DNA from 2 places in the Cellulomonas sp. C5510 genome. Region 2 is predicted to be linked to the other one. Evidence: predicted binding sites of a transcription regulator. Region 2 holds the regulator's gene; the other holds the start of a gene.

Region 1 (15,408 bases), 290 kb from region 2:
ACGGCGAGGTCTACGTCTTCACGCCCAAGGGCGACGTCATGTCGCTGCCCGCCGGTGCCACGCCCGTCGACTTCGCGTACGCCGTGCACACCGAGGTCGGGCACCGCACGATGGGCGCCCGCGTCAACGGCCGGCTGGTGCCGCTGGACTCCACGCTCGAGAACGGCGACGTCGTCGAGGTCTTCACGTCGAAGTCCGAGACCGCCGGGCCCTCCCGCGACTGGCTGGGCTTCGTCACCAGCCCCCGCGCGCGCAACAAGATCCGCCAGTGGTTCACCAAGGAGCGGCGCGAGGAGGCGATCGAGCACGGCAAGGACGCGATCGCGAAGGCGATGCGCAAGCAGAACCTCCCGATCCAGCGCCTGCTGTCCCACGAGTCCCTCGTCGCGCTCGCCAACGAGATGCGCTACGCGGACGTCTCCGCGCTGTACGCGGCGATCGGCGAGGGCCAGGTGTCCGCGGCGACGGTCGTGCAGCGGCTCGTCCACGCCATGGGCGGGGAGCCGGGCGCCGAGGAGGACATCGCCGAGGTCGCCCGCCCGGGCCAGACCGCTCGACGCGTCCGCACCGGCGACCCGGGTGTCGTGGTCAAGGGCGTGGACGACATCTGGGTCAAGCTGGCCAAGTGCTGCACGCCGGTGCCCGGCGACGACATCATCGGGTTCGTCACACGCGGGCAGGGCGTCAGCGTGCACCGGTCCGACTGCATCAACGTGGCCCAGCTCCGCATGCAGCCCGAGCGCATGGTCGACGTCGAGTGGAGCCAGGGGAGCAGCGCGCTCTTCCTCGTGCAGATCCAGGTGGAGGCGCTCGACCGCAACCGGCTGCTGTCGGACGTCACGCGGGTGCTGTCCGACCACCACGTCAACATCCTGTCCGCGTCCGTGTCGACGTCCCGTGACCGCGTCGCCCAGTCGCGCTTCGTGTTCGAGATGGCCGAGCCGTCGCACCTGGCGTCGGTGCTGTCGGCGGTGCGGAAGGTCGAGGGAGTGTTCGACGTCTACCGCATCACGGGCGCCAAGGCGGAGCAGCCGGTCGTCGACGTCTGACCGGCCGCCGCGCCGGGACGCACGGTGGCCGGGGCCTCGACGACCTCGCGCAGCAGCGCCAGCCCGCGGTCGACCCCGCGGTGACCCGACGTGGCAGCGAGGCGGGTCCGGAGCCGCGCGGCGTCCACGCCGCCGCGCAGCAGCCCCGGCAGCAGGGCGTGGACGACGTCCGCGGGTTCGCGGCACAGCAGGTCCACGGCGGTCCGCGCGGGCGACGTGACGAGGGCGCCGCCGAGCCGGACGACGTCCCGCGGTCCGAGCGCCGCTCGGTCCACGACCACGACCCGTCGGGGCGGCGGCCCTCCGAGGTGGACCCAGGCCGCAGCAGCCCGCGCCACGGCCTCCCGGCGCGCGACCTCCGGCGCGAGGGCGGCGGCGCGTAGGGCCGGCGTCCCCGCGACGCCCCGCGGGAGCGCCACGTCGCCGCGCAGCAGCACGAGGTCGCAGTCGCGGAGCAGCACCTGCCACGCCACGTCGCCGACGTCGGAGCGGCGCACCAGCCGTGGCGGGGAGGCGAGGGCGGCGGGGTGCACGAGCCGGGCGGGCCCGGGCGGGTCGTCGGGGGAGCGCCGGTTCACCCGACGCAGGATGCCGGTCGCCCCCGACGACGTCGAGGGGCGACCGGCACCCTGTGGACAGGCGTCAGCCGCGCGAGTCCTGCGCGGCCCGCTGCACCTGCTCCAGCCACGACCGGCGGGCGTCGAGAGCGGCCTGCGCCTCGGCGACCTTGCGGCTGTCGCCGCCCGCCTGCGCCTTCGCGAGGTCGGCCTCGAGCTGCGCGATCGCGTTCTCGAGCTGCGCGGCAGCGCCCTCGGCGCGCGCACGCGTCTCCGGGTTGGTCCGGCGCCACTCGGCCTGGTCGGCGTCCCGGACGCGCGCCTCGACGGCGCGGAGCCGGCCCTCGACGCGCTGGATGTCGGCGCGCGGCACCTTGCCGGCCGCCTCCCAGCGGTCCTGGATCGACCGCAGCGCGGCCTTGGCCTGGCCGAGACCCTTCGCCGGGTCGATGGCCTCGGCCTCGACGAGCAGCGCCTCCTTGACCTCCAGGTTGGCGCGGAACTCCCGGTCGGTCGCCGCGTTGACCTCGTCGCGGGCGTGGAAGAACGCGTCCTGCGCCGCGCGGAACCGCGCCCACAGGGCGTCGTCGTCCGCCCGGCTCGCCCGGCCGGAGGCCTTCCAGCGCGCCATGAGGTCGCGGTACGCGCCCGCGGTGGCGCCCCAGTCGGTGCTCGACGCGAGGCGCTCGGCCTCGCGCACGATCTCCTCCTTGGCGGCCTTCGCGCCGGCGTTGCGGGACTCCAGCTCGGCGAAGTAGTGGCGCCGCTCCCGGTCGAACGTCGTGCGCGCGTGGCTGAACCGCTTCCAGAGCGCCTCCTCGGACGTGCGGTCGATGCGCGGGCCCGAGCGCTGCGCGTCCTTCCACTCGTCCAGCAGGCCGCGGAGCTGCTCCCCGGCCGGGCGCCACTGCATCCGCGCGGGGTCGGTCGTGGCGATCTTCTCGGCCCGCTCGACGATCGCGGTCCGGGCCTCCAGCGCCGCCTGGCGGGCCGCGGCGCGCTCGGCCTCCACGGCGGCGCGGCGCTCGGCGGCGGCGGCACGCAGGCCGTCCAGCCGGGTGCGCAGCCCGTCGAGGTCGCCGACGGCAGCGGGCTCGGCGGTCTCCTCGGTGAGCTTGGCCAGCGTCTGGTCGATCTCCTTGACCGCCAGGTCGGTCGCCGTCAGCCGCGCCTCGAACAGCGCGACCTTGGCCTGCAGGTCGAGGAACCGGCGCACGTACAGCGCCAGCGCCTCGTCCGCGGACGCACCTGGGAACTGGCCCACGGCGCGCTCGTCGTCCCCCTCGCGCACGTACACGGTGCCGTCGTCGTCGACCCGCCCGAACTGGGCGGCCGCAGCGGCCTCGGCCGAGTCGTCCGGCACCGGCACGGGCACGGCGGGCGCGGCGGCCGGCGACGGCGCCGAACCGGCGGTCGGGCGCGGGCGCGGCTTGAAGGCGCTCGGCAGCGGCGGGCGGGGACCGGGCCGCGGGGCGGGTGCAGGTGCAGGTGCAGGTGCAGGGTCCTGCACGGGTCCGTCCGGCGCCGGGTCGCCGTCCGCGGCCGGATCCCCTGCCGAGGCCTCGGCGGCCTCGGTGACCGGGGCCTGGGTGGCGTCGGTCGGCTCGGAGGCCGGGGCCGCGTCGGGCTCGGCCCCCGAGCCGGGCTCAGCGGGCTCAGCGGGCTCAGCACCCGGATCCTCCGCGGAACCGGCCTCGGTGGCAGCCTCGGCCGCCGCCTCGGGGGTCTCCGCGGCGGCGGGCTCCTCGGCGTCGGTTGCTGCTTCGGGCTCGACCTCGGCCCCGGCCGCGGTGCCGTCCTGCGCAGCGGCGGTCGCGGTCTCGGGGGCGGAGCCCGTCTCGGGCGTCTCGGCGGCGGGCGTCCCGGGGACGGCGGCGTCGTCGCCGTCCTGCGGGTGCTGCTGCGCGTCGGGCGTCTCGGTCACTGGGTCTCCACTCCCTCGATGGTGACGGGGGTCGCCGGGGCGCCGTCCGAGGCACCTCCGGTCACGCCCGCGTCAGCGACTGCCTGCACCACGTCGAGGCCCGACGTGATGCGGCCGAACACGGTGTATCCACCTGCCTGGTCCGACGGGATCGTCGAGTCCTCGTAGACCAGGAAGAACTGGCTGCCCTGCGACTCCCCGTCGCCGGACTGCCGGGCCATCGCGATGGTCCCGGCGGGGTAGACGTCGTCGTCCGGCGCGTTCTCGACCGGACCGAACGCGTAGCCGGGGCCGCCCGTCCCGGTGCCGGTCGGGTCGCCGCACTGCAGCACGTAGATGCCGCTCGTGGTCAGGCGGTGGCAGCCGGTGCCGTCGAAGTACCCCTCCTGCGCGAGGGTCACGAAGCTCGCCACCGCCTGCGGCGCCGCCCGGCCGTCCAGCTCGATGCCGACGTCGCCCTGGTCCGTCGTGATGGTGCCGGTCCAGGTGCGGTCCTCGGCCAGCGAGGCGTCGGGGACCTCGCCGCCGTTGCCGGTACGGGCAGCGGGCGTGCTCGCCGCCGCGGTGGGCGCCGGGTCGGCCTGCGCGGGGGCGTCGTCGCCGCCGGTGACGAGCAGGGCGGCGGCCACACCGGTGCCGAGCACCAGGACGGCGACGACGCCGCCGGCGACCACCTGCAGCCGGCGCCGGTGGGCGCGCTTCGTCGCCTGGCGCTGCTGCCACTTCTCGTAGCGGCGCCGCTCGTACTCGCGCTCGCGCTTGCTGGACGGCACGCACACTCCTCGTCGGTCGATCGGCCGGGGCTGCCCCCCGCGCGCGGACGCAGGACGCCCGCGCCCGCCCGACAGTCTAGGCAGCCGCGGCTGCGGTCGAGTGCGCCCACGGGCCCGGGGCGGGGCACGTCGGCGGCGCTAGCGTGGGCCCGTGCGCATCTTCCCCCTGACGGCCCCGGTGTTCGCCGCCACCTGCTACGTCGTCGCGGCGGACGACGGGAGCTGCGTCGTCGTCGACCCGGGCGGCGGCGTGGCGGCGGCGGTCGCCCGGACCGTGGCCGAGCACGGACTCCAGGTCGCGGGGGTCCTGGCGACGCACGGGCACGCCGACCACGTGTGGGACGCGGGCCGCGTCGCGGGCGCGGCGGGTGTCCCGCTGCGGCTGCACGCGCGGGACGCGTACCGGCTCGACGACCCGGTGGGGACGCTGGGCGACGGCGCGGCGGGCGTGGCCGGCGGGCTGCTCGCGGCCCTCGAGGCGCTCGGCACCGGCACGGCGTGGGAGCCGGCCGCGGTCGAGGTGTTCGGCGCGGGCGACAGCCCCCGCACGGCGGACGAGGAGCTGCTGCTGGGCGGGGTGCGCCTCGTGGCGAGGCACGCCCCGGGGCACACGGAGGGGTCGACGCTGTACCTGCTGGAGGCCGCAGGCGAGCGGATCGCCTTCACCGGGGACGTGCTGTTCGCCGGGACGGTCGGGCGGACGGACCTGCCGGGCGGCGACGCTGCGGCCATGGCCCTGACGCTGCGCGAGGTCGTCGCCGCGCTGCCGCCGCGCACGCACGTGCTGCCCGGCCACGGGCCCGCGAGCCGCGTGGACGTCGAGCTGGCGCACAACCCGTACCTGGCAGGATGACGCGCATGGCACGTCCCACCCCCCTGTCCGGCTTCCCCGAGTGGCTCCCCGACGGTCGCGTCGTCGAGCAGCACGTCCTCGACACCCTGCGGCGCACGTTCGAGCTCCACGGGTTCGCGGGGATCGAGACGCGGGCGGTCGAGCCGCTCGACCAGCTGCTGCGCAAGGGCGAGACGTCCAAGGAGGTCTACGTCCTGCGCCGCCTCCAGGAGGACCCCGACGCCGCGGACGCCGACCGGGCCGGGCAGCTCGGCCTGCACTTCGACCTGACGGTGCCCTTCGCCCGGTACGTGCTGGAGAACGCCGGGCACCTCGCCTTCCCGTTCCAGCGCTACCAGATCCAGAAGGTCTGGCGCGGGGAGCGCCCGCAGGACGGCCGGTTCCGCGAGTTCGTCCAGGCGGACATCGACGTCGTCGGCGCGGGGGAGCTGCCGTACCACTACGAGGTCGACCTGCCGCTGGTCATGGCGGAGGCGCTCGGGGCGCTGCGCGGGATCGGCGTGCCGCCGGTACGCATCCTGGTGAACAACCGCCGCGTGGCCGAGGGCTTCTACCGCGGCCTCGGGCTGACGGACGTCGACGCGGTGCTGCGCAGCATCGACAAGCTCGACAAGGTCGGGCCCGACGCCGTCGCCGGGCTGCTCGTCGCCGAGGCGGGCGCGACTGCGGACCAGGCCCGCGCGTGCCTCGAGCTCGCGGGCATCTCCGGCGGTGACGCCGGGGTGGTCGACCGGGTGCGGGAGCTCGCCGCGCGGCACGGCGTGGAGTCCGAGCTGATGGAGCAGGGCCTGGCCGAGCTGCGCCAGCTCGTCGAGGCCGCCGCGGTCCGCGCGCCCGGCGTGGTCGTGGCCGACCTCAAGATCGCCCGGGGCCTGGACTACTACACCGGGTCCGTCTACGAGACGGTGCTGGTGGGGCACGAGCAGCTCGGGTCGATCTGCTCCGGCGGCCGGTACGACACGCTCGCGTCCGACGGCAAGCAGACCTACCCGGGCGTCGGCCTGTCGATCGGTGTGTCCCGGCTCGTGTCCCGCCTGCTGACCGGCGGGCTCGTCCGCGCCACGCGCGGCGTCCCGGCGGCCGTGCTGGTCGCGGTGACGTCCGAGGAGACCCGGGCGGCGTCCGACGCCGTCGCGACCGCGCTGCGGGCCCGGGGGGTCCCGGTGGAGGTCGCGCCGACGGCCGCGAAGTTCGGCAAGCAGATCCGGCACGCCGACCGGCGCGGGATCCCGTTCGTGTGGTTCCCCGCGACCGAGGACGGCGCCGCCGACCAGGTCAAGGACATCCGGTCCGGCGAGCAGGTCGACGCCGACGCCGCGCTCTGGGCACCGCCCGCCGACGACCTGCACCCGCGCGTCGTCCCCGCGGGGGACTGAGGCGGGCGCGTCCGGGGCCGTGCAGCGCGGCTGCCCCGGGGCGCGGGCCCGCGCCGGGTCGCACGTCGCCCGTCGCTCAGCTCAGCGCGAGCACGCCGGCGTTGAGCGTCGTCGCGTAGAGCACCCACGCCAGGTACGGCCCGAGCAGCCACGCCACGGCTGGCGAGAGCCGGTGGAACGCGACGACGGTCGCCACCAGCGCGACCTCCAGCGCCAGGATGATCACGAGCCCCGCGCCGAGCTGCTGCGCCCCGAAGAACACCGGCGTCCACGCGGCGTTGAGCGCGAGCTGCACGCCGTACAGCACGAGGGCGGTGCGGCCGGCGCGCGCGCCGTGGCGGCGCCAGAGCAGCCACGCCGCGACGGCCATGAGGACGTACAGCACGGTCCAGACCGGCCCGAAGACCCAGTCCGGAGGGGTCCACGCCGGCTTGTCGGCCGCGGCGTACCAGCCGTCCACCGCGGAGGTGGACGCGAGGCCGCCGCCCCACGCGACGGCGGCGTTCACCGCCAGCAGCGCGACGAGCACGGGCCAGCCGCGGGAGGCGGGCGCCGCGTCCCGGCTGGTGGTGGCGGGGACGTCGGGGTGCGTCGAGGTCATGCCTCCACGGTCCGTGCACCCGGCCGCCGGGGCAACCGGAGGGCAGTCGGGCAGACGGCGTGGCGCAGGGCTTGCCAGCGGGTCGAACACGTGTTCGAATCGTGGCGTGCGGTGGGACGGGCAGAAGATCGCGACGGAGGCGGGCGGAACACTGCCCGGGCTCGCGCTGGCGGGTCACCAGCGGTCGGTGCGCACCCCCGAGTTCGCCGGCGTGACGTTCCACGAGGTGCACGCGAAGTCGGCGCTCAACAAGGTGCCGGAGTCGTCGGCGATGCCGTTCCGGTGGACCGTCAACCCCATGCGGGGGTGCCTGCACGCCTGCACCTACTGCTTCGCGCGGCCCACGCACGAGTACCTCGGGCTCGACGCCGGCGCGGACTTCGAGACCCAGATCGTCGTCAAGACCAACGTGGTCGAGGTGCTGACCGCGGAGCTGCGCCGGCCCTCCTGGCGGCACGAGCACGTGGCGCTCGGCACGAACACCGACCCCTACCAGCGGGCCGAGGGCCGCTACGCCCTCATGCCGGGCATCATCGAGGCGCTGGCGCGCTCGGGGACGCCGCTGTCGCTGTTGACCAAGGGGACGCTGCTGCGCCGTGACCTCCCGCTGCTCGCCGCCGCGCAGGCGGAGGTCGGCGTGAGCGTCGCGGTGTCGCTCGCCGTCGGGGACGAGGGTCTGCAGCAGGCCCTCGAGCCGGGGACCCCGACGCCCCGGGCCCGGTTGGCGCTGGTCCGCGCGGTGCGGGAGGCCGGGCTGGAGTGCGGCGTGCTGGTCGCCCCCGTGCTGCCGTGGCTGACCGACTCGACCGAGCACCTCGACGCGCTCCTGGGGGACCTCGCCGAGGCCGGGGCCTCCTGGGTGACGGTCATCCCGCTGCACCTGCGGGGGCCCGTCCGGCCCCTGGTGCTGGGGTGGCTCCGCGAGCACAGGCCCGTGCTGGTGCCGCGCTACCAGCGGCTCTACGGGCGCGGTGCGTACGTGCCGGAGGAGTACCGGCGCTGGCTGCGGGACCGGATGCGGCCGCTGCGCCGGCGGCACGGCCTGCCCGGTCCGGGGCAGGGAGCGGGGGAGCCCTCGCCGTGGCGGGCCCAGCCCTCCGAGAGCCCGGAGGCGGTGGTCGCGGGAGTGGTGCCCCGCGCGGCGGCGTCCGGGGCCGTGCAGCCGGCACTGTTCTGACCTGGGCAGCCGGCCCCGGGGTGCACCCGGCGCAGGCGGGTCTCGGGCCCGGCCCGCGTCCCCGCCGTGCCGTGCGGGCGTCGGGGCGGGGTGGGCGTCCGGCAGTAGACTCGCCGGGCTGCTGCGTGCAGCGACCCACCACCTGAGAGGACTTGTCGTGCTGCGCACCCACACCGCCGGCTCGCTGCGGGCCGAGCACATCGGCACCACCGTCACCCTGACCGGGTGGGTGGACCGCCGCCGTGATCACGGTGGGGTCGCGTTCGTGGACCTGCGCGACGCGTCGGGCATCGCCCAGGTCGTCATCCGTGACGAGGCCGTCGCGCACGGGCTGCGCTCGGAGTACGTCCTCCAGGTCACCGGCGAGGTCGGCCGCCGCCCGGAGGGCAACGAGAACGCCCACCTCGCCACCGGCGAGGTCGAGGTCGTCGCCGCGCAGGTCGTCGTCCTCAACGAGTCCGCACCGCTGCCGTTCCAGGTGTCGTCGTCCCTCGACGAGCCGGTGGGCGAGGAGGCGCGCCTGCGCTACCGCTACCTCGACCTGCGCCGGCCGGAGCCGGCCCGGGCGATGCGGCTGCGCGCGAAGGCCAACCAGGCCGCCCGCCGCGTGCTGGACGCGCACGACTTCGTCGAGGTGGAGACCCCCACGCTGACGCGGTCGACGCCGGAGGGCGCCCGCGACTTCGTCGTGCCCGCCCGACTGGCGCCCGGCTCCTGGTACGCGCTCCCGCAGTCGCCGCAGCTGTTCAAGCAGCTCCTCATGGTCGGCGGGCTGGAGCGGTACTACCAGCTCGCGCGCTGCTACCGCGACGAGGACTTCCGGGCCGACCGGCAGCCGGAGTTCACGCAGCTCGACGTCGAGATGTCGTTCGTGGACCAGGAGGACGTGATCGCCCTCGGCGAGCAGATCCTCGTGGCCCTGTGGGACCTCATCGGCTACCGCATCCCGACCCCGATCGCCCGCATGACCTACGCGGACGCGATGGCGCGCTACGGGACCGACAAGCCGGACCTGCGGTTCGGGCTCGAGCTGGTCGAGCTGACCGGGTACTTCTCCGAGACCCCGTTCCGGGTGTTCCAGGCCCCGTACGTCGGTGCCGTGGTCCAGCCGGGCGGCGCGTCGACGCCGCGCCGCGGGTTCGATGCCTGGCAGGAGTGGGCCAAGCAGCGCGGCGCCAAGGGCCTCGCGTACGTCACGGTGGCCGAGGACGGCACGCTCGGCGGGCCGGTCGCCAAGAACATCTCCGAGACGGAGCGGGCCGGCCTCGCCGAGGCCGTCGGCGCGCAGCCGGGTGACGCCGTGTTCTTCGCCGCCGGCCGCCCGTCGGAGGCCCGCGCCCTGCTCGGCGCCGCCCGCCTCGAGATCGGCCGCCGCGGCGGTCTGGTCGACGAGTCGCAGTGGTCCTTCGTGTGGGTCGTCGACGCGCCGCTGTTCAAGCCGACCGGCGAGGACGACGACGTCGCCGTGGGTGAGGGCGCCTGGACCGCGGTGCACCACGCCTTCACGTCCCCGACCCCGGAGTGGATCGACCGCTTCGAGCAGGACCCGGGCGAGGCGCTCGCGTACGCCTACGACATCGTCTGCAACGGCAACGAGATCGGTGGCGGCTCCATCCGTATCCACCGCCGCGACGTCCAGGAGCGCGTGTTCGCGGTCATGGGCATCGGTGAGGAGGAGGCGCGCGAGAAGTTCGGCTGGCTGCTCGACGCCTTCCAGTTCGGCGCCCCGCCGCACGGCGGGATCGCGCTCGGCTGGGACCGGGTGGTCGCGCTGCTCACGGGCGCGGAGTCGATCCGCGACGTCATCGCGTTCCCGAAGTCGGGCGGCGGCTACGACCCGCTGACCGGGGCGCCCGCGCCGATCACGGAGCAGCAGCGCAAGGAGGCCGGCGTCGACGCTCGTCCGAAGCAGCCCGCCACGGCGCCCGGGTCGGACGCCGGCGTGCCGGACGAGGCCGCTGCGGCGCCCGTCGAGGCGTGACGGCGGCGCCCGGGGCCTCGACGACGCTCCCGGCGCCCTGGGCGGACGACCCGTTCCTGCTCGACGACCGCCCGCTGTGGTCGCCCGAGCAGGTGCTCACCCGGGACGGCGCGCTGCTGCTCGTGCAGCGCGCCGTCCCGGCCGGCGGGCGACCGGGGACGCGCACGAGCCTGGTCGTCCTCGGCCCGGCGGCGCCGGCCGCGGAGCTGCTGCGTGCGCACGCCCGTGCTGCGGGCACCCGGGCCGCGCACACCGTGGCGTGGGTGGACACGGCGGCCCTCGGGCTGCTGCAGGCCGCGGACGTCACGCGCCTGGGTCTGCGACCCGCGCGGACCGGCTGGGAGTGGATGGTCACCGAGCACGCCCCGCCCGCGCTGGCGGGCGAGGTCGGGGTCCGGGAGCTCGACCCGGCCGGCGACGCCGACACGATCCGCGCGTGCCTCGCCGCCGCCAACCCGACCACGGACGCCGACCCCACCGGTCCGGGCGAGCGCTGGTGGGGGAGCGTCGCGCCCGACGGCACGCTGGCGGGGGTGATCGGGTCGGCGCCGCGCGCGGGCCGGGGCGGGCGCCGTCCGGGCGAACCGGGGTCGGCCCACCTGCACGGGCTGGGCGTCCGGCCCGGTGACCGCGGCCAGGGGCTCGGCGCCGCGCTGACGGCCGCCGCGACGCGCACGCTCCTGGCCGACGGCGCGGACTGGGTCTCGCTCGGCATGTGGGACGACAACGACGCCGCCCGCCGCATCTACCACCGCCTGGGCCTGCGCACCCTCCACCGCATGACCACCCTCCGCCGCCCCTGACGCCACCCCGCGCCCTCCTGCTTCCCCTTCCTGCCCCCGCCTCCCGGCCCCCCGCAGTCCGACGAGGCTCGCGCAGCGAGATGGGGCGGACTGTCAGCGGGTGTCCCGCGGCACGGCGCCGGGCGGCGCCACGGGCTCGCGGGGAACGGTGGGAGGCTCCGACGTGTCGTCGTGGTGGGTGCCGGACCACCTCGACGGCACGTCGGAGCCTCCGACGTGCCGGCGGACGTGGGTGACGGCGGGCGTGGGGGCCGGCGGGCCGGCGGGCCGGCGGGAGGCGGGGTGGGGGCGTCCGGGGTCAGTGGGTGATCGCCAGGCGGGCGTGGAGGCGGCGCAGCGGGGCCGGGGCCCACCAGTTGAGGTCGCCGAGGACCGTCATCGTCGCCGGGACCAGCAGCAGGCGGACGAGGGTCGCGTCGATGAGCACCGCGACGGCCAGCGAGAAGCCGACCTCCTTGATGACGAGCAGCTCCCCGGCGACGAACCCGGCGAAGACGGCCACGATGATCGCCGCGGCAGACGTGATGACGCGCCCGGACCGCTGCAGGCCGAGGCGGACGGACTCGTCGTTGCTCGCGCCCGCGTCGTGCAGCTCCTTGATGCGCGAGAGCAGGAACACCTCGTAGTCCATGGCGAGGCCGAAGGCGAAGGCGATGACGAGCGCGAGCACGTACGTCTCGATGCCGCCGGTGGACTCGAAGCCGAGCAGCCCGGACAGGTGCCCGTCCTGGAACACCCAGACCAGGATGCCGAGCGACGCGCTCAGCGACACGGCGTTGGTGAGCAGCGCCTTGACCGGCACGAGCAGCGAGCCGGTCATGAGGAACAGCAGGACCAGCGTCGCGAGCGCCACCACCCCGAGAGCCCAGGGTGCGCGGTCGAACAGCGCGTCGGTGAAGTCGATCTGGTTGGCCGCCTGACCGCCGACCCACGCGTCGAAGGGGAGGTCCAGGTCGCGCAGCCCCTGCACGACCTCCTGCGCGACAGCGCCGCCGGGGTCGGTGCTGTCGGGGCGCACCCCGATCACGACCACCGAGTCGCGCACCGTCGGCGGGTCGACGGAGGCGACGCCGTCGAGCGCCTCGATCTCCGGGACGGCCGCGGCGGCGTCGGCCTCACCGGTCTGCGCGACGAGCACCACGGACGGCGAGGACGACGCCGGGTACTGCTCCGCGAGCACGCGCACGAACTCGCGCTGCGGGCTGGACATCGGCAGGAGCTGCGTCGTGGAGTTGCGGAGCTCGACGTGCAGCAGCGGGGACGCGAGGACGAGGAGCACGGCGAGCGAGCCGCCCATCACCCACCAGGGACGGCGCTGCACGCGGGCCGCGAGCCGCGAGAACGCGCCCTCCTCGGACGCGACGTCCGCGGTGCGGGCGAGGACGCTCCGCACGCCGGGCACGCGGGCGAGCACGCTCGGCCGGGCCAGGCGCCGCCCCCCGAGCACGAGGAGCGCGGGCACCAGCGTCAGGGCGGTCGCGACCGCGAAGACGATGACGGCCACGGACCCGGCGCCGAACGCCCGCAGGATGTCCTGCCGGAACACCAGCAGGCCCGCGATCGAGACCCCGACCGTCAGGGCGGAGAACGCCACCGTGCGCCCGGCGGTGCCCATCGTCGTGACCAGGGCGGTGACGACCGCCCCGTCGCCCCGGCGCCGGCGCGCGGACCGTCCCTCGTCGTCGCCGAGCGCCCGGCCCAGCTCCTCGCGGAACCGGGACACGATGAGCAGGCCGTAGTCGATCGACAGGCCGAGCCCGAGCACGGTGACCACGTTGACGACCGAGGACTCGAGGTCGTCCATCAGGTACGACAGGCCGACGAGCGCACCGAGGCCACCCGCGATGGACGCGACGGCGCCGACGATCGGCATGGCGGCGGCGAGGAACCCGCCGAACACCAGCACCATGATGAGCAGCGCCACCGGCAGGGCGATCGCCTCGCCCGTGGTGAGGTCCCGCTCGACCTGGTCGGTGATGGCCGAGACGATCAAGGAGGTCCCGCCGACCAGTCCCGTGGCACCGGGGGACACGTCGTCGAGCGCGGCCGGCACCTCGCGCAGCCGCTGCTCGACGTCGTGCAGCGCCGCGTCCTCCGCGTCGTCGGCCAGCGCGGGGTCGAGCTCGACGACCACGAGGAACCCGTCACCGTCGGCGGCCAGCAGCGGGGCGGCCGCGGGGTTCTCGACACCCTCCGGGAGGACGAACGGGTCGATGACCGAGACGACTCCCGGCACGTCCGCGACGTCGGCGCGCGCGGGCTCGAGCGCGTCCGCGAGGCCCTCCGCCGCCGGGTCCACGCCCTGCACGACGAGCGTCAGGGACGCGCCCGACGTGTCGGACTGCGCGAGCAGCTCGCTCGCGCGGGCGCTGTCGGAGCCCGGCACCACCGGCTCGCCGGTGGTGAGGCGGTCGAAGAGGTTCTGACCCCCGACGCCGACCAGCGCCAGCAGGGCGCAGACGACGGCGACGACCGCCCAGGCGGCGAGCGTCAGGCGGGGGTGACGGGCGACGGTGCGCCCCAGGCTCTCGAACACGCCGGTCAGCATCGCAGGCCGGACCGGGCTCGCGCATCACCGGCGGCGGCGGGGCCGGCGGGACGGCCCGCCGGCCCGGGTCCTCAGTTGTCGGCGGGGCTGCGTAGGCTCGCCGCATGGACCTGTTCGACGCGGTGACCTCCACCGCGCAGGGCACCCCCGCGCCGTCCGCGGGGGCGCCGCTCGCCGTGCGGATGCGGCCGAGCAGCCTGGCGGAGGTCGCCGGGCAGGAGCACCTCCTGGTGCCGGGGTCTCCCCTCCGCCGCCTCGTCGAGGGCGGTGCGGGTGACGCGTCGCGGCGGGCGGCGCCGTCGTCCGTCGTGCTGTGGGGGCCGCCGGGCACGGGCAAGACCACGCTCGCGTACCTCGTGGCGACGACGTCCGGGAGGCGGTTCGTCGAGCTGTCGGCCGTGACCGCCGGGGTCAAGGACGTCCGCCAGGTGGTCGACGACGCCCGTCGCCGTCTGGCCGCGGACGGTTCCGAGACGGTGCTGTTCATCGACGAGGTGCACCGCTTCACCAAGGCGCAGCAGGACGCGCTGCTGCCGAGCGTCGAGAACCGCTGGGTGACGCTGGTGGCGGCGACGACCGAGAACCCGAGCTTCTCCGTGAACTCGCCGCTGCTGTCGCGCTCCCTGCTGCTCACGCTGAAGCCGCTCGGTACCGAGGACGTGCGGGCGCTGGTGCGCCGGGCCGTCGTCGACGAGCGGGGGCTCGGCGGTGCCGTGCGGCTCGAGGAGGAGGCCGAGGAGCACCTGCTGCGGCTCGCGGGCGGCGACGCGCGCAAGGCCCTGACGGTCCTCGAGGCCGCCGCGGGTGCGGCGCTCGCCGACCGGGACGCGCGTGCGGCCGACCCGGACGCGGACCACGACGGCGAGGACGCGGACGCGCCGGCTGTCGTCGACCTCGCGACCGTCGAGCGCGCGATCGACGTCGCCGCCGTGCGCTACGACCGTGACGGCGACCAGCACTACGACGTCATCAGCGCCTTCATCAAGTCGGTGCGCGGCTCGGACGTCGACGCGGCCCTGCACTACCTCGCGCGGATGATCGCCGCGGGGGAGGACCCGCGGTTCATCGCGCGGCGGGTCGTCATCTCCGCCGCCGAGGACGTCGGCATGGCGGACCCGAGCGCGCTGCAGACCGCCGTCGCCGCCGCGCAGGCCGTGGCCCTGATCGGCATGCCGGAGGCGCGCATCATCCTCGCCGAGGCTGTCGTGCACCTGGCGACCGCGCCGAAGTCGAACGCCGCCTACACCGGCATCGACGCGGCCCTGACGGACGTGCGGGCCGGCCGGGTCGGGTCCGTGCCGCCGCACCTGCGCGACGCGCACTACGCCGGCGCCGAGGCGCTCGGCCACGGGAAGGGCTACCTCTACGCGCACGACCACCCGCACGGCATCGCCGCGCAGCAGTACCTCCCGGACGACCTGGTCGGCACCCGCTACTACGCGCCGACGGACAACGGCTACGAGCGGCAGGTGGGTGAGCGGCTCGGGCGGATCCGGTCGGTGCTCGACCAGGCGCCCGCTCCCGGGGGCGGTGGCTGACCGGTGCCGCGCCCGTGGCGACGGGCGGCGGCCGAGCGCGGGGCCGGCGGGCCCCCGTGGCGACGGTTAGGCGCAGGGCGTCCGAGCCGGTAGAGTCGACCGGTCGTCCGGGTTCACCGGACGCGCCTGGGGCCCTAGCCAGCCACCGCCGCTCCCGAGCGGCTCCGGCACGAAGGTCGGCCCCACGCCCGCCGCGGAACCTCCCGCGCCCGGGTGTGCCGTGATCGA
Region 2 (15,408 bases):
CCTCGGCGAGGAGCGGGACGCCGACGGCACCGTGCTGGGACGCCTCCGGATGCGGGTGCACGAGCGGGGCGTGGGGGAGACCCGGTCCTGCGGCACCGGCGCGTGCGCCGCGGCGCTCGCCGTGCGCACGTGGGCCGGGCCGCAGGCGCCCGACGTGTGGCTGGTCGACGTCCCCGGCGGCACGGTGCGGGTCACGGCGCTCGCGGACGGCCACGTCGAGCTCGCCGGGCCCGCGGTGCTCGTCGCGGACGTCGACGTCGACGTCGCGGCGCTCGCGGGCTGAGCACGGGCGCAGGACCGGCCGCCGGCCGCCGGCCGCCCGGGAACACCGCGGCGGCGACGAGGCGTTCCGACTCCGTGACCCCCGATCCCCGGCCGCATGACGTGGACGCACCGGCGCGTGAGGTGCTCCCGCCGGAGGCCCCGCCGTCCGGCGCGCTCCCGCCCGGCGCCGTCCCTCCCGGAGCCGCCGCGGTGGGCGCGGCGGGGCAGCCCCTCGACGCGGGCGCGCTGCGCCACCCGCTCGGCGCCGCGGCCACGTTCGTGCAGCTCTCCTCGGCGTTCTGCGCCCCGTGCCGCGCGACCCGCCGGATCCTCGAGCGCGTCGTCGCCACGACCGAGGGCGTCGTCCACGTCGAGGTCGACGTCGCGGACCGGGCCGACCTCGCCGAGCGGTTCGCGGTGACGCAGACGCCGACCGTCGTGCTGCTCGACGGCGGGGGGCGGCCCGTGGCGCGCGTGACCGGCGTGCCGTCGCTCGCGCAGGCCCGCGCGGCCGTGGCGGCCGTCGCCGGCTGACGTCCGCCGCCGGTCAGCCCGCGGCGACCACCCGCAGCACCCGGAACCCCCGGGACGTGGCGACGCGGTCGACGTCCGCCTCGCCCCCCAGCTCCTCGCCCAGCCAGCGCAGCAGGGAGTCCGACCCGAGGTTCTTCGCGACGACCAGGTACGCCTCACCACCGGGGACGAGCCGGCGCAGCCACTGGCGGAGCATCGCGTGCAGGGTCTCCTTGCCGACGCGGATCGGCGGGTTCGACCAGATCGCCGCGAACCGCACGTCGTCCGGGACGTCCTCCGGGCGCACCGCGCGCACACCGCCCAGCCCGTGGGCCGCCGCGTTGCGGCGCGTGAGGTCGAGGGCGCGTTCGTTGACGTCGACGGCCCACACGCGTGCCGCCGGGGCGGCCAGCGCGAGGCTCAGCGCGACCGGTCCCCACCCGCAGCCGAGGTCGAGCAGGTCGCCGGTGCGCGGCGGTCCGGGCACGTGGCGCAGCAGCACCTCGGTGCCCGCGTCGAGGTGGTCGGGGGAGAACACACCACCGGCGGTCTCCACGGCCAGCTCCCGGCCGGCCAGCTGCACGGTGCGGCGGCGGAGCTCGCCGTCGGACGCGGGCTCGGCCGTGAAGTAGTGCTCGGGGCTCACGCCCGCGACCCTACCGGCGTCCGCCGGTGGCGAATTGCCTCGCGTCGCCTCCCGGGGCGCGAGACACTGGAGCCCGGGCGCCGACGACGGACGCCCAGCCGCCGACACCGAAGGACCCGCGTGACCGATCCCCAGACGCCCTCGACCCGCGACCAGGACCGCACCGGCACCCCGGCGGACCCACAGCAGGCCGCGCGTGACGCCCAGCGGGTCGCCGACGACGTCGTCGCGCGCGTGCTGGCCCGGGCGGGCACGGCGCTCCAGGACGGCGCCACCGTCCACACCGCGCACGACGGGGAGCAGCTCGACCTCGAGGAGCGCACGTCGCTCCGCCGGGTGGCGGGGCTCTCGACGGAGCTCCAGGACGTCACCGAGGTCGAGTACCGGCAGCTCCGGCTGGAGCGCGTGGTGCTCGTCGGGATCTGGGGCGGCCCGGGCACGACGCAGGAGACCGCCGAGATCTCCCTGCGCGAGCTCGCGGCGCTCGCCGAGACGGCCGGCTCGCAGGTGCTCGACGGGCTGCTGCAGCGCCGGTCCACCCCCGACCCCGGCACGTACCTCGGGTCCGGCAAGGCCGCGGAGCTCGCGGGCGTCGTCCTGGCGGTCGGCGCGGACACCGTGGTCGTCGACGGCGAGCTGGCACCCTCGCAGCGCCGCGCGCTGGAGGACGTCGTCAAGGTCAAGGTCGTCGACCGGACGGCGTTGATCCTCGACATCTTCGCCCAGCACGCCAAGTCGCGGGAGGGCAAGGCGCAGGTCGAGCTCGCGCAGCTCGAGTACCTGCTGCCACGGCTGCGCGGCTGGGGCGAGTCGATGTCCCGGCAGGCAGGCGGCCAGGTCGGCGGCGCCGGGGCCGGCATGGGCTCCCGCGGACCCGGTGAGACGAAGATCGAGCTGGACCGCCGCCGCATCCGCAACCGGATGGCGAAGCTGCGCCGCGAGATCGCCGCCATGGAGCCCGCCCGTGCGACCAAGCGCGCGTCGCGCCGCAAGAACGCGATCCCGTCGGTCGCGATCGCCGGCTACACCAACGCCGGCAAGTCCTCGCTGCTGAACCGGCTGACCGACGCCGGCGTGCTGGTCGAGAACGCGCTGTTCGCCACGCTGGACCCGACCGTGCGTCGCGCCCAGGCCTCGGACGGCCGCGTGTACACGCTGGCGGACACGGTGGGCTTCGTCCGGAACCTGCCGCACCAGCTCGTGGAGGCGTTCCGCTCGACGCTCGAGGAGGTCGCGGACGCCGACCTGGTGCTGCACGTCGTCGACGCGTCGCACCCGGACCCCGAGGGGCAGATCGCCGCCGTGCGGCACGTCTTCGCGGACATCCCGGGCGCCATGGACGTGCCCGAGATCATCGTGCTCAACAAGGCCGACCTCGCCGAGCCGGAGGCGCTCGCCCGCCTGCGCTCGCGCGAGCACGGCGCGGTCGTCGTCTCCGCGCACACCGGCGACGGGATCGACGAGCTCCAGGCCGTCATCGCCGACCAGCTCCCGCGCCCGGGTGTCACGGTCGACGTGGTGATCCCGTACGACCGCGGCGACCTCGTCCACCGGGTGCACGAGACGGGGGAGATCGACGTGGAGGAGCACACCGAGCTGGGGACGGCGCTGCGGGGGCGCGTCGACGCCGGCCTCGCGTCCGAGCTGACGGCCGCGGCGGTCCGCGGCCGCTGACGCCCGCCGACGACCCCGCGTGCGGGGTTGTCGGCGCGCGCGACTACCCTGTCCGGGTGCCTGATCCAGCCCCGGACGTCGACCACCTGCTCGACGTGGCGGTGGCGGCGCTCGGCGGCGCACCGCGCGAGGGCCAGCGGCGCATGGCCCGGGAGGTCGCCGACGCCATCGAGGCCGGCCGGCACCTGATGGTCCAGGCGGGCACCGGCACCGGGAAGTCGCTCGGGTACCTGGTCCCGTCGGTCCGGCACGCCGTGCTGGCCGACGAGCGCGTCGTGGTCTCGACGGCCACGCTCGCCCTGCAGCGTCAGGTCATGACGCGCGACCTGCCGCTCGTCGCGGACGCGCTCGCCCCGGAGCTGCCGCGGGCCCCGCAGGTCGCCCTGCTCAAGGGCTGGCACAACTACGTCTGCGTGCACAAGACCGCGGGCGGCTACCCGCCGGACGACCAGGGCATGCTGTTCGACCTGGGGGACCGCGGCGCGGCCGACCACCCCGCGACCTCCGAGGCGACGGACGGCGAGCCCGCGGAGAAGGAGTCGCTCGGGGCCCAGGTGGTCCGGCTGCGGGAGTGGGCGGAGGCCACGGAGACGGGCGACCGGGACGACCTGGTGCCCGGCGTAGGTGACCGCGCGTGGCGGCAGGTCTCCGTGACGGCGCTGGAGTGCCTGGGGCAGCGGTGCCCGGTGCTCGACGAGTGCTTCCCCGAGCGGGCGCGGGCCGCTGCCCGGTCCGCCGACGTCGTCGTGACGAACCACGCGATGCTCGGGATCGCGGCGTCCGGCTCGCCCGGCGTGCTGCCCGAGCACCAGGTGCTGGTGGTCGACGAGGCGCACGAGCTCGCCGACCGCGTCACGGCGCAGTCGACCGCGGAGCTGTCGGTGGCCACCGTCGAGCACGCCGGCAGGATGGCGCGCCGCCACGCGGGTGTCGCGACGACCGACCTCGACGGTGCTGCCACGGCGCTCGGTACCGCCCTGATGCAGCTGCCCGAGGGCCGGTTCGCCCAGGGGCTGCCGGAGGGCACGCGCGCCACCGTGGCGATGGTGCGGGACGCCGCGCGGTCGCTGCTCACCGCCCTGCGTCCGGAGAAGCCCGCCGCGGGCGAGAGCGCCCAGCCGGACCCGGGCCTGAAGATCGCGACGTCCGCGGTGCTGGCGCTGTTCGAGGTGGCCGAGCGGATGGCGGCGGACCCCGACGACCAGCGCTTCACCGTCCTGTGGTGCTCCCGCGGGGAGCGCGACGGGGCGACCCGGCTGTACGCGGCGCCCCTCGCGGTGAACGGCCTCATCCGCACGAACCTGCTCGCCGGGAAGGCGTCCGTGCTGACCTCGGCCACGCTCAGCCTCGGCGGGGAGTTCCGGCCGATGGCGCGGGCGATCGGCCTCGAGGGGGCGGGCGAGGCGGCCGCGGCGACGGCCTCCGTGGCGACGCCCGCGGCGGTGCTCGGGGCGCCGGGCGGGAGCGAGGGGACTGACGCGGGGGGTGCGGCGTCCGCGGGGGAGGCGTCCGCTCGCGGGCGGGCGGGCACCGAGGGGACCGGGTCGTCCGCGACCGCGACGCTGCCCTGGCACGGCGTGGACGTCGGCAGCCCGTTCGACTACCCCCGCCAGGGCATCCTCTACATCGCGCGCCGCCTGCCGCCTCCCGGACGCGAACCGGCGACCGACGCGCAGCTCGACGAGATCCAGGCGCTCGTCACCGCCGCCGGCGGACGCACCCTCGGGCTGTTCTCGTCGCGTCGCGCCGCGGTGGCCGTCGGCGAGGCGATGCGCGACCGGCTGGACGTGCCGGTGCTCGTGCAGGGCGAGGACCAGCTCCCGACGCTGGTGCGGCGGTTCGCGGAGGACGAGGCCACGTGCCTGTTCGGCACGCTGTCGCTCTGGCAGGGCGTCGACGTCCCGGGCCGGGCGAACCAGCTCGTGATCATCGACCGCATCCCGTTCCCCCGCCCGGACGACCCGGTGCGGTCGGCCCGGTCCGAGGCGGTGGCAGCGGCCGGCGGCAACGGGTTCATGTCCGTGGCGGCCACCCACGCCGCGCTCCTGCTCGCGCAGGGGGCAGGGCGCCTCATCCGCTCCGTGGACGACCGGGGCGTCGTCGCCGTCCTCGACCCCCGCCTCGCGACGGCGCGCTACGGGGAGTTCCTGGCGCGGTCGCTGCCGGCGTTCTGGCGCACCACGGACCGCGAGGTCGCGCTCGGGGCCCTGCGCCGGCTCGCGCAGCCCTGACCGGCCGGGCCTGCCCGCGCGGCCCCGACCGACCGGGCCGGCCCGCGTGACCCCGCGTGCGGGCCGCGGCGCCGTGACACGCGTCGCAGCCCAGCGGGCGCGCAGCCGCCCCGGGGGCGGCTAGCCTCGTGCGCAGCAGCGCGCCGGCCGGCGCCCGCTGCCGCAGCAGCACCACCAGGAGGACCGCCGTGACCGATCAGACGAACGACGTCGAGGGCGACGAGCTCGGACTGCCCGGGACCGCCGCCGGCCCGCGCCGCACCACCAAGCTGGCCGTCGTGGGCGCCGGTGCCGTGGGGTCGACGATGGCGTACGCGGCGCTGATGCGCGGGGCGGCCCGCAGCGTCGTGCTGTACGACATCAACAAGGCGAAGGTCGAGGCCGAGGCGCTCGACCTGGGTCACGGCATCCAGTTCATGCCGATGGCCGAGGTGGTCGGGTCCGACGACATCGCCGCGTGCGCGGACGCCGACGTCGTCATGGTCACCGCCGGGGCGAAGCAGAAGCCCGGCCAGACCCGCATCGACCTGGCCGAGGCCACGATCTCGCTGGTCAAGAAGATCCTGCCGTCGCTCGTCGAGGTGGCCCCCAACGCGGTCTACGTGATGGTGACCAACCCGGTCGACATCGTGACGTACGCGGCGCTGCGGGTCTCCGGGCTGCCGCCGACCCAGCTCTTCGGCTCCGGGACCGTCCTGGACTCCTCGCGGCTGCGGTACCTCATCGCGCAGTACACCGGGGTCGCCGTGCAGAACGTGCACGCGTACATCGCGGGCGAGCACGGCGACACCGAGCTGCCGCTGTGGTCGTCCGCCACGATCGGCGGCGTCCCCCTGCTCGACTGGAACGCCATGGACGGCCACGTGCCGCTGACGCGCGAGGTGCGCGACTCGATCGCCCGCGAGGTGGTGGACTCCGCGTACCGGATCATCGCGGGCAAGGGCGCGACCAACTACGCCGTGGCGCTGGCCGGTTCCCGCATCATCGAGGCGATCGTCAAGGACGAGCGGCGGATCCTGCCCGTCTCCTCGCTGCTGGACGGCTACCACGGCATCTCGGACGTGTGCCTCTCGGTGCCGTCGGTGGTGGGGCGCTCCGGCGTGGGCGAGCGGCTCCAGGTGCCGATGTCGACGGACGAGCTGGCGGGGCTCAAGCGGTCGGCCGAGTCGTTGCGAGCGGTGGCGCGGCGCTTCGGGCTCTGAGCGACCACGCGGCCGGGGCGGGCTGCCAGTCCGTGGCACGCTCGGTCCGGCCACGCGGCCGGACGTGGGGGTGCTGCACGCCCGAGGCCGCGGCGCGCAGGGCGGCGAGCGCGGCGGCGACCGCCGGCACTCGCGCGGTACCCGGGGCGGCGACGGCTTCGACGACCCGCGACGTGCCGGGGCGCGCGGGGTGGACCGTGACGCCGGGCTGCGGAAGGGCGGCGAGCGCGAGCCCGGGCAGCGTCGCCACTCCGAGGCCCGCGCGGACCAGGCCCAGCACGGCGAGGTAGTCGTCGGTGGCGAAGTCCACCCGGGGCGCGAACCCGGCACGCGCGCAGGCACCCACGAGCTGCGCCCGGCACTGCGGGCACCCCGCGATCCACGGGCGGTCCGCGAGGGTGTCGAGACGGACCGGCTCCCCGGGAGGGTGACCGTCGGCGTCGGGCAGCACGACGAGCACGTCGTCCTCCAGCAGCGGCACCCGGAGCAGGCTGCTGCCCTCGCCGTCGTCCGGCGGTGCGGTGTCCGCGTCCCGGAACGTCAGGGCGACGTCGACCCGTCCGGCGGCGAGCTCGGCCAGCGCCTCGGGCGGTTCCGCCTCGGCGAACGTCGTGCTCAGCCCGGGGTGCTCGGCGCGGAGTGCGGCGAGGGCGGCGGGCAGCAGGGTGGCGGCGCCCGAGGGGAAAGCTGCGACGCGCACCCGGCCGGCCCGCAGCGAGGCGACCGCGGCGACCTCCTCGAGCGTGGCGTCGAGCGCCGACTGCACGGCGACCGCGTTGCGGGCGAGCACCAGCCCGGCCTCCGTCAGGCGGACCCCGCGGCCCGCGCGGACGACGACCGGCGTGCCGATCGCCCGCTCCACCGCCCGGAGCTGCTGGCTCGCCGCGGGCTGCGTCAGCCCGAGGGTGCGTGCGGCGGCGGTGACGCTGCCGGTGTCGTGCACCGCCCTCACCAGGCGGAGGGCGGCGGCGTCGAGCGGGCGAGGTGGCATCCACGGAGCATAAGCCGCATGCATGGCTCGGCGAGGAACTCGCGCTTGTCTGCATGGCACCCTCCCGGCAGAGTCTCCGGCATGCGATCCCTCGACGAGCTGCGAGCCGACTTCGACCCCGCGCCGGGCTACCTGAACGCCGCGACGGCGGGCGTCGCGCCGCGCCGCACGACGCAGGCGATCCGGGACGACCTGGACCGCTGGGGGAGCGGCCGGCTGGACGTGCCGCGCTACGAGGCGGCGGTCCGGGAGGCGCGGGCGTCCTTCGCGCAGCTCGTGGGGGTGGACCCGGCACGCGTCGCGATCGGGTCGCAGGTCTCTGCGATGACCTCGCTCGTCGCGGGCTCCCTCCCCGACGGCGCGCGGGTCGTCTGCGTGGACGGCGACTTCACCTCCGTGGTGTTCCCCTTCCTCGCGCAGGGCGACCGCATCCGCGTCGAGCACGTCCCGCCCGCGGGGCTGGCCGACGCGATCGTCCCGGGCGTGGACCTCGTGGCCTACGCGCTGGTCCAGTCGGCCACGGGGGAGGTGCTCGACGACGAGGCCGTGGTCGCCGCCGCGCGCTCGGCCGGCGCCCGCACGCTGTGCGACCTGACGCAGGCGGCCGGGTGGCTCCCGGTGGACGCCGGCCGGTACGACGTGTCCGTCACGGCCGCGTACAAGTGGCTCTGCGCCCCGCGAGGCGCGGGGTTCCTCACGGTGCGCGAGGAGGCGCAGGACGCGCTGCGCCCGGCGCAGGCGGGCTGGTACGCCGGCGACGACCCCTGGGCCTCCTGCTACGGACCCGCGATGCACCTGGCGTCCGACGCGCGCCGGTACGACGTCTCCCCCGCGTGGCAGGCGTGGCTGGGTGCGGCGGAGTCGCTCGACGCGTTCGCCACGACCGACACCGCCGCCGTGCGGGCGCACGGGGCCGGACTCGCCGACACGCTCCGCGCGGGACTGGGTCTGGAGCCCGGCGGGTCCGCGGTCGTCAGCCTCGCGGACCCCGACGGCAGCCGCCTGGCCGCGCTCGAGGCGGCCGGCTGCCGCGTCGCAGGCCGGGCCGGGCGGGTCCGGCTGGCCTTCCACGTCTGGAACGACGAGGAGGACGTCGCCCGCGCGCTCGGGGCGCTGACGCGGACGGGCGGAGCCCTCCCGGCCTGAGCGTGCGCGGGGGACGTCCGCAGGAGCGCGCGCCCGGCCGCGCGGTGCACCTCGGCCGCGGGGCCGCCCGGGGGCGCGCGGCCCCGGGCGCGACGACCAGGAGCCGCCGCCCGCGAGGAGCTGACCGGGACCGGGCCGCTAGAGCGCGCGCAGCACCGAGACGACGCGGCCGAGCACCTGGGCGTGGTCGCCGTCGATCGGCGAGTACGCCGGGTTCTGCGGCAGCAGCCACACGTGGCCGTCGGCCCGCTTGAGCGTCTTGACGGTCGCCTCGCCGTCCAGCATCGCGGCGACGATCTCGCCGTTCTCGGCGACGGGCTGACGGCGGACGACCACCCAGTCGCCGTCGCAGATCGCGGCGTCCACCATCGAGTCGCCCACGACCTTGAGCAGGAACAGCTCGCCGGCACCGACGAGCTGGCGGGGGAGCGGGAAGACGTCCTCGACCAGCTGCTCGGCGAGGATCGGGCCGCCCGCGGCGATCCGCCCGACCACCGGGACGTACGCCGCCTCGGGGGCGCCCTCGCGGGCCGCGCTGTCCTCGTCGCCCAGGCCCGTCACGCCCGGCAGCGGGGCGACCCCGCGCGAGTCGTCCGGCTGGACGACCTCGATGGCGCGCGGCCGGTTGGGGTCGCGCCGCAGGTAGCCCTTGCGCTCGAGCGCGGTGAGCTGGTGCTTGACGCTCGACGGGCTGGTGAGCCCGACGGCGTCGCCGATCTCACGCATGCTCGGCGGGTAGCCGCGGGACTCGACCGAGGCCCGCACGGTCTCGAGCACCAGGCGCTGGCGCGGGGTCAGGCCGTCGCCGTCCGCGTCGAGCTCGACCACGGCGGACCCGTCGGCCGCGCCCGCCGTCGCGCCGGTTCCCTCGATCGCCATCTTCGCTCCCGTCCTCGTGGCGCCGGTGCCCGCTGCACCCGTCCGCCGTGCCGGGTGACGACGCAGGCGACGGGCTCCCGACCTGCCCGGCGGCGTCCGCCCGGCGGTCGTGTCAGACCCTCGTGGTGCGCTGTACCCGACGTCCCCGAGCGTAGGGCGCGTGCACGGGTGGATCAAACACCTGTTCGATCGTGTCTCGACATCCTGCGCCGGGTGTGGTTCAGTTCGTACAGACGTTCGAACGAACAGGTGTTCGACGGGTCGCGCGGCGGCCCAGGAGGGAAGTGGTGGAGATGAGCGCCATCGCAGTGCACCCGCGGCTCGCGACGCGTCCCGCGGCCGACCGACCGGCCCGCCCCCGCCCTGTCGCCGTCCGCTCGGCGGCGGCGCAGGCCGAGGGCCGGGCGCGTCCGGCCGCCCGCGTGACCGCCACCCCGGAGGCGTCGCTGCACCTGACGCGCCGGGGGCGCGCCGTCCTGCTCGTCCTGGCTCTGCTCGTGGTGCTCGGGGGTGTCGTCGGAGGCCGCGCGGTGGCCGACGGTCCGCGGCAGGCCACCGAGGTCACCACGCACGCCGTGGTGGCCGGGGAGACGCTGTGGCAGATCGCCACCGACGTGGCGGCGCCGGGTGAGGACGTGCGTGACGTCGTGCTGCGGCTGCAGGAGCTCAACGGGCTGCCCGACGCCTCGCTGCTGGCAGGTCAGGTGCTGCTGCTGCCCGCGGGCTCCTGACCTGCGGGTCCTGCTCGATCGGCGCCTCCTCGAATAACGGCATGTGAGGCTTGCGTAATTGAGCCGGGTCCCTCTACTGTGGTGCCACCTCGAACGGCTGGCTGGGGGGCTCGCCGCGAGGGACGCGTCGTCGTCGGCATCGTCGGTCCATCCCGTCGCCCGGCGCGAGGCGTGCAGCAACCGTCCGCGCGAGGCGAGTCGCCCGGACGAGACGGGACGGGGGCGTCCCCACGGGGGTGGCCGTAGACGCGGCCACCCCCGTCGTCACGTCCGGACCGTCCGCACACGTCTGTCCGCAGCTCACGTTGTGCCCGTGCGGGACGCAGCCGGCACGGTCCGACCGCCGCCACCAGCAGGTGCCCCTGCGCGCGACCAGCGTCCCGGACGGCTCCGCCTCGGCTCCTGCGCGGGTCGCGTGGGCCCGGCGCGACCCGCCCAGGGTCGAGGTCGGGGCGGGCGTCCCCGGGGAGGTCGCGCGGACGGGACGGTGTTGCACCTGGCGCGGCGCGGGTCTTACCGTGTCCCGGTCGTCCGGGAGGGCACGGCGCCCGCCGCCGCGCCGGCCGCACGATCCGGACCTGCTGGAGGCCCTCATGCACTGCCCGTTCTGCCGCCACGCGGACTCCCGCGTCGTCGACTCCCGCACCTCGGACGACGGTCTGTCCATCCGTCGGCGCCGGCAGTGCCCGCAGTGCAACCGCCGCTTCACGACGATCGAGACGGCGAGCCTCTCCGTGGTGAAGCGGTCGGGGGCCACCGAGCCGTTCAGCCGCGAGAAGATCGTCAACGGCGTGCGCAAGGCGTGCCAGGGCCGGCCGGTGAGCGAGGACGACCTCGCGCTGCTGGCCCAGCGCGTCGAGGAGACCCTGCGCGCCAGCGGTTCCGCCGAGCTGGACGCGTACGAGATCGGCCTCGCGATCCTCGGGCCGCTGCGCGACCTGGACGAGGTCGCGTACCTGCGCTTCGCGAGCGTCTACCAGGCGTTCAGCAGCCTCGACGACTTCGAGGCCGCGATCACGGTGCTGCGTGCCGAGAACGAGGTGGCGGACGCCGCGCGGGCGGCGGGGGCCGCCGCAGCGGGCGAGGGCGACGCGCCGGGCGTCTCCTGAGCAGGTCGGCGCGGCCTGCTGCGTGACCGTCGGCGTCGTGGTCCGGACCGGGGCGCCGGGCGTACTACCGTCGGTCGGGTGATCCCCACCGACCTCTCGCTGCTGCACGTCCCCGGAACCCCCGCGCTCGCGCCCGACGGCTCGTACGCCGTCGTGTCGCTCACGGCGCCTGATCTCGACCTCGACGAGTACGCCGGCCGGCTCTGGCGCGTGCCGACGGACGGTTCCGGTGAGCCCGTCCGGCTCACCCGGGGCCACCGCGACACCGACCCCCGGATCTCGCCGGACGGCCGGTGGGTCGCGTTCCTGCGAGCCGAGCCGAAGGGCCGCCCGCAGCTCCACGTCGTCGAGACGTCCGGCGGCGAGCCGGTGCGGCTCTCGGACGCCCCGCTCGGCGTGCAGACCTCTCGCTGGTCACCGGACGGCTCGGTGCTGGCGTTCGTCGCCCGGGTGCCCGATGACGGCCGGTACGTCGCCGGCGAGGACGCGGGCGCCGAGCGGCCGCGGCACATCACGTCCTTCCCGTACCGCAGCGACGGCGTCGGCTTCACCCGGGACAAGCGGCGGCAGCTCTTCGTGGTGGACGTGCCGGCCGACCCGGCGGTCCGCAGCGCACCGGCCGACGGTGACGGGACGGCGGTCGCCCGCCAGGTGACGTCGGGTGACCTGGACGTCGAGCAGGCCGAGTGGTTCCCCGACGGCCGGCACGTCGTCGTGGTCGCGGCGCGTCACGCCTCCCGCGACGAGGACCTCCGGTCGGACGCCGTCGTCGTCGACACCCGCGAGGGCGCCGACCCGGCACCGCGCGCGCTGACCGACGCGGACGCCGGCAGCCGCCTGGCGGTCTCCGCCGCGCTGCCCGCCGCGGACGGGACGGCGCTGTGGCTGCTCGCGCAGGACATGGGGACGTCCGGGCGGGACTTCGTCGCCCGGCAGACCGGCCTGTACCGGCTCGGCCTGACCGGGGGCACGGGTGGAGCCGACGGGCCGCGGGCGGACGGGCAGCCGGCGCGGCTGACCGACGAGGAGGCGGTGGACCTGGACCCGGGGACGTTCGCGGTCACGGCGGACGGGGTCCTGGCCGGGGTGCTGCACCGCGGCTCGGTGCTGCTGCGCGAGCTCCGCGCCGACGGCTCGGCGCGGGACCTCATGACCGGGGAGGTCGCGGTGCACGGCGTGGCGGCCGCGCCGGGGACCACCGTGGCCGTGGTCGCCGCAGCCGGCCCGCTGACCTCGGGCGACCTACACGCGGTCGACCTCGTGACGGGCACCACCCGGGCGCTGACCGACTGGTCCGCACCGTTGCGGGCGACGGGCCGCGTGCGCGCGCCGCGGGAGGTGACGACCACCGCGCCGGACGGCTACCCGGTGCACGGGTGGGTGGTCACGCCCGACCCCGACCGGTTCCCTGGCCCGCACCCGACGATCCTCATGATCCACGGCGGCCCGTACGCGCAGTACACGGTCGGGCTGTTCGACGAGGTGCAGACCCTGGCGGAGGCCGGGTACGCCGTCGTGTACGGCAACCCGCGCGGCTCAGCAGGCTACGGCTCCGCCCACGGCTCGGCGATCCGCCACGCGTTCGGCACCGTCGACACCGACGACGTGCTCGCGCTGCTCGACGCCGCGCTGACCGACCCGGCGCTGGACGGTGGCCGGGTGGGCGTCATGGGCGGCTCGTACGGCGGCTACCTCACGGCGTGGCTCACCATGCGCACGGACCGGTTCGCGGCGGCGATCGTCGAGCGCGGCTTCCTCGACCCGGTGAGCTTCGTCGGGTCGAGCGACATCGGCTGGTTCTTCGGCCTGGAGTACCTCGGCGACGGGGACACGGACGAGGCCCGTGCGGCCGTCGCCGCGCAGTCGCCGATGGCGCACGTCGCCCGGGTGACGACGCCGACCCTGGTCATCCACTCCGAGCAGGACTGGCGCTGCCCTGTCGAGCAGGGTCAGCGCTGGTTCGTGGAGCTCAAGCGGCGCGGTGTGCCCGCCGAGCTGCTGCTGTTCCCGGGCGAGGGCCACGAGCTGACCCGGTCGGGCCGGCCGCAGCACCGGCTGGTGCGCTTCGAGCACGTGCTCGCCTGGTGGGCCGCGCGCCTGCCCGTCACCACGGCCTGACGGCCCGTCGGTCCGGCCGGAGCCCGCGAGGTCGTCACGTCGGTCCGAGGTCGTCACGTCCACGTGACGACCTCGGCCGGGTGTGACGACCTCGCGCGGGGCGCTGGCGACGTCGCGCGGGGCGCTGGCGACGTCGCGCGGGGTGCGGCGGCGTCGTGTCGGGACGGGTGCCGGCGGTGCCGGCCGGGTATCAGGCCGGGCTGGTGGCCGCGAGCAGGTCGTCGCGGACCACCCGGCGCAGCACCTTCCCGATCTGGGAGCGCGGCAGGTCGGCGAGGATGACGATCTCCCGCGGGACCGCGTACCGCGCGAGCCGCTCGGCGCACCACTCGCGCACGGCCTGGAGCTCCACCTGGGCGTGGCCGAGCTCCATGACCACCGCGGCGACGACCTTCTCGCCCAGGTCCCCGCCCGGCAGGCCCACGACGGCGACGTCGCGCACACCGGGCATCGTGCGGAGCTTGTCCTCCACCTGCGACGGGTACACCTTGAACCCGCCGGTGACGATCATCTCCTTGATGCGGTCGACGAGGACGACGAATCCGTCGTCGTCGAGCCGCACGACGTCGCCCGTCCGGAGCCAGCCGCCGGGCAGGAGCTGCTCGGCGGTCTCGTCCGGCCGGCCCCAGTAGCCCTGGAACACCTGCGGCCCGCGGATCAGCAGCTCGCCCTGCTCGCCGGGCGCGACCTCGCGGGTCGGGTCCTCCTGGTCGACGACGCGGACGTCGGTGCTCGGGAACGGCAGCCCGAGCGCACCGGGCCGGCGGGCGGGGGACAGGGGCGAGCCCAGCGCGACGGGGGAGGTCTCCGTCATGCCGTAGCCCTCGATGACGAGGCCCCCGGTGAGGCGCTCCCAGCGGGCGGCGGTTTGCGGCGACAGCGACATCGCGCCCGAGATGGCGTACCGGAACGACGTGAGGTCCGCGGAGCGCGCCTCGGCGGCGGCCGCGAGCCGGTCGAGCATCGGGGGGACGGCAGGCAGGAACGTCCCGGGCCGGCGGCGCTGCGCCGCGAGGACGGCCTCGGGGTCGAACTTCGGGAACACCACGAGCGTGGCGCCGACGCGGGTGGCGTAGGTGAGGCAGAGCGTGAGCCCGAAGGCGTGGAAGAACGGCAGCACGCCGAAGATCGTCTCGGTGCCCGGCTCGGCGCCGGTCCACGCCTGGCCCTGGACTGTGTTGGCGACCAGGTTGCGGTGCGTGAGGACGGCGCCCTTCGGGGTGCCGGTCGTGCCGCCGGTGTACTGCAGCAGGGCGACGTCGTCGGCCGTGGGCCGGGGGTGCGAGGAGGGCAGCGGCTCGGCCGTCGCCACCAGGCGGTGCCACACCGGCGTGCCGGCCGGAGGCGCGGCGCGCAGGGCGTCGCGGGTGCGGCGCGCTGCCGGTAGCGGGAGCCGGAGTGCGAGCCGCTTGGCGGCGGGCAGGTCGGCGGACACGTCGACGGCGACGACCGTGCGCACGTCCGTCCCGGGCTGGGCCTCGAGCGCCGCGGCGACGGTCTTCTCCCAGACCAGCGCGACGGTGGCGCCGGAGTCGGCGAGCTGGTGGCCGAGCTCGGCGGCGGTGTAGGTCGGGTTGTGCTCGACGACGACAGCGCCGAGGCGCAGCGTGGCGTAGAACGCGACCACGTGGGAGGCGCAGTTCGGCAGGGCGATCGCCACGCGGTCGCCGGCGCGTACGCCGAGGTCGCGCAGGGCGCCGGCCGCGCGGGCGACACGGTCCGCGAGCTGCGCGTACGTGGTGGTCGCGCCGAGGAAGTCGAGGGCCACCCGGTCGGGCCAGGTCGCGGCGGAACGCTCCAGGGCGACGACCAGGGGCTCGTCGGGCACCGCGACCTGCGGGGGGACCCCGGGAGCGTAGGAGGCGTGCCACGGACGGGAGAAGTCGCTCACGAGCACACCGTAA

The links. Region 2 encodes LexA, which represses DNA repair genes until DNA is damaged. Its sites were predicted from a motif close to TCGAACANNTGTTCGA; they were not measured.
Region 1: a site for LexA is predicted at 7,216-7,231, ahead of K5O09_RS10240 (Rv2578c family radical SAM protein). Genes of this name have one in related genera too.

The regions. Positions count from the first base shown of each region.
Region 1 covers NZ_CP081862.1:2,181,006-2,196,413, reverse strand. Annotated here, with positions in the region: gene K5O09_RS10275 (bifunctional (p)ppGpp synthetase/guanosine-3',5'-bis(diphosphate) 3'-pyrophosphohydrolase) at 1-1,049, shown strand, start outside; gene K5O09_RS10270 (hypothetical protein) at 1,001-1,627, opposite strand; gene K5O09_RS10265 (DUF349 domain-containing protein) at 1,692-3,530, opposite strand; gene K5O09_RS10260 (peptidylprolyl isomerase) at 3,527-4,303, opposite strand; gene K5O09_RS10255 (MBL fold metallo-hydrolase) at 4,455-5,156, shown strand; gene hisS (histidine--tRNA ligase) at 5,162-6,532, shown strand; gene K5O09_RS10245 (TspO/MBR family protein) at 6,609-7,133, opposite strand; gene K5O09_RS10240 (Rv2578c family radical SAM protein) at 7,240-8,310, shown strand; gene aspS (aspartate--tRNA ligase) at 8,468-10,291, shown strand; gene K5O09_RS10230 (GNAT family N-acetyltransferase) at 10,288-11,094, shown strand; gene K5O09_RS10225 (MMPL family transporter) at 11,393-13,630, opposite strand; gene K5O09_RS10220 (replication-associated recombination protein A) at 13,747-15,180, shown strand.
Region 2 covers NZ_CP081862.1:2,468,317-2,483,724, reverse strand. Annotated here, with positions in the region: gene dapF (diaminopimelate epimerase) at 1-283, shown strand, start outside; gene K5O09_RS11530 (thioredoxin family protein) at 385-798, shown strand; gene K5O09_RS11525 (class I SAM-dependent methyltransferase) at 812-1,423, opposite strand; gene hflX (GTPase HflX) at 1,544-3,097, shown strand; gene K5O09_RS11515 (ATP-dependent DNA helicase) at 3,154-5,328, shown strand; gene K5O09_RS11510 (L-lactate dehydrogenase) at 5,559-6,530, shown strand; gene K5O09_RS11505 (LysR family transcriptional regulator) at 6,478-7,521, opposite strand; gene K5O09_RS11500 (aminotransferase class V-fold PLP-dependent enzyme) at 7,603-8,667, shown strand; gene lexA (transcriptional repressor LexA) at 8,806-9,546, opposite strand; gene K5O09_RS11490 (LysM peptidoglycan-binding domain-containing protein) at 9,840-10,277, shown strand; gene nrdR (transcriptional regulator NrdR) at 10,871-11,386, shown strand; gene K5O09_RS11480 (S9 family peptidase) at 11,465-13,504, shown strand; gene K5O09_RS11475 (AMP-binding protein) at 13,695-15,395, opposite strand.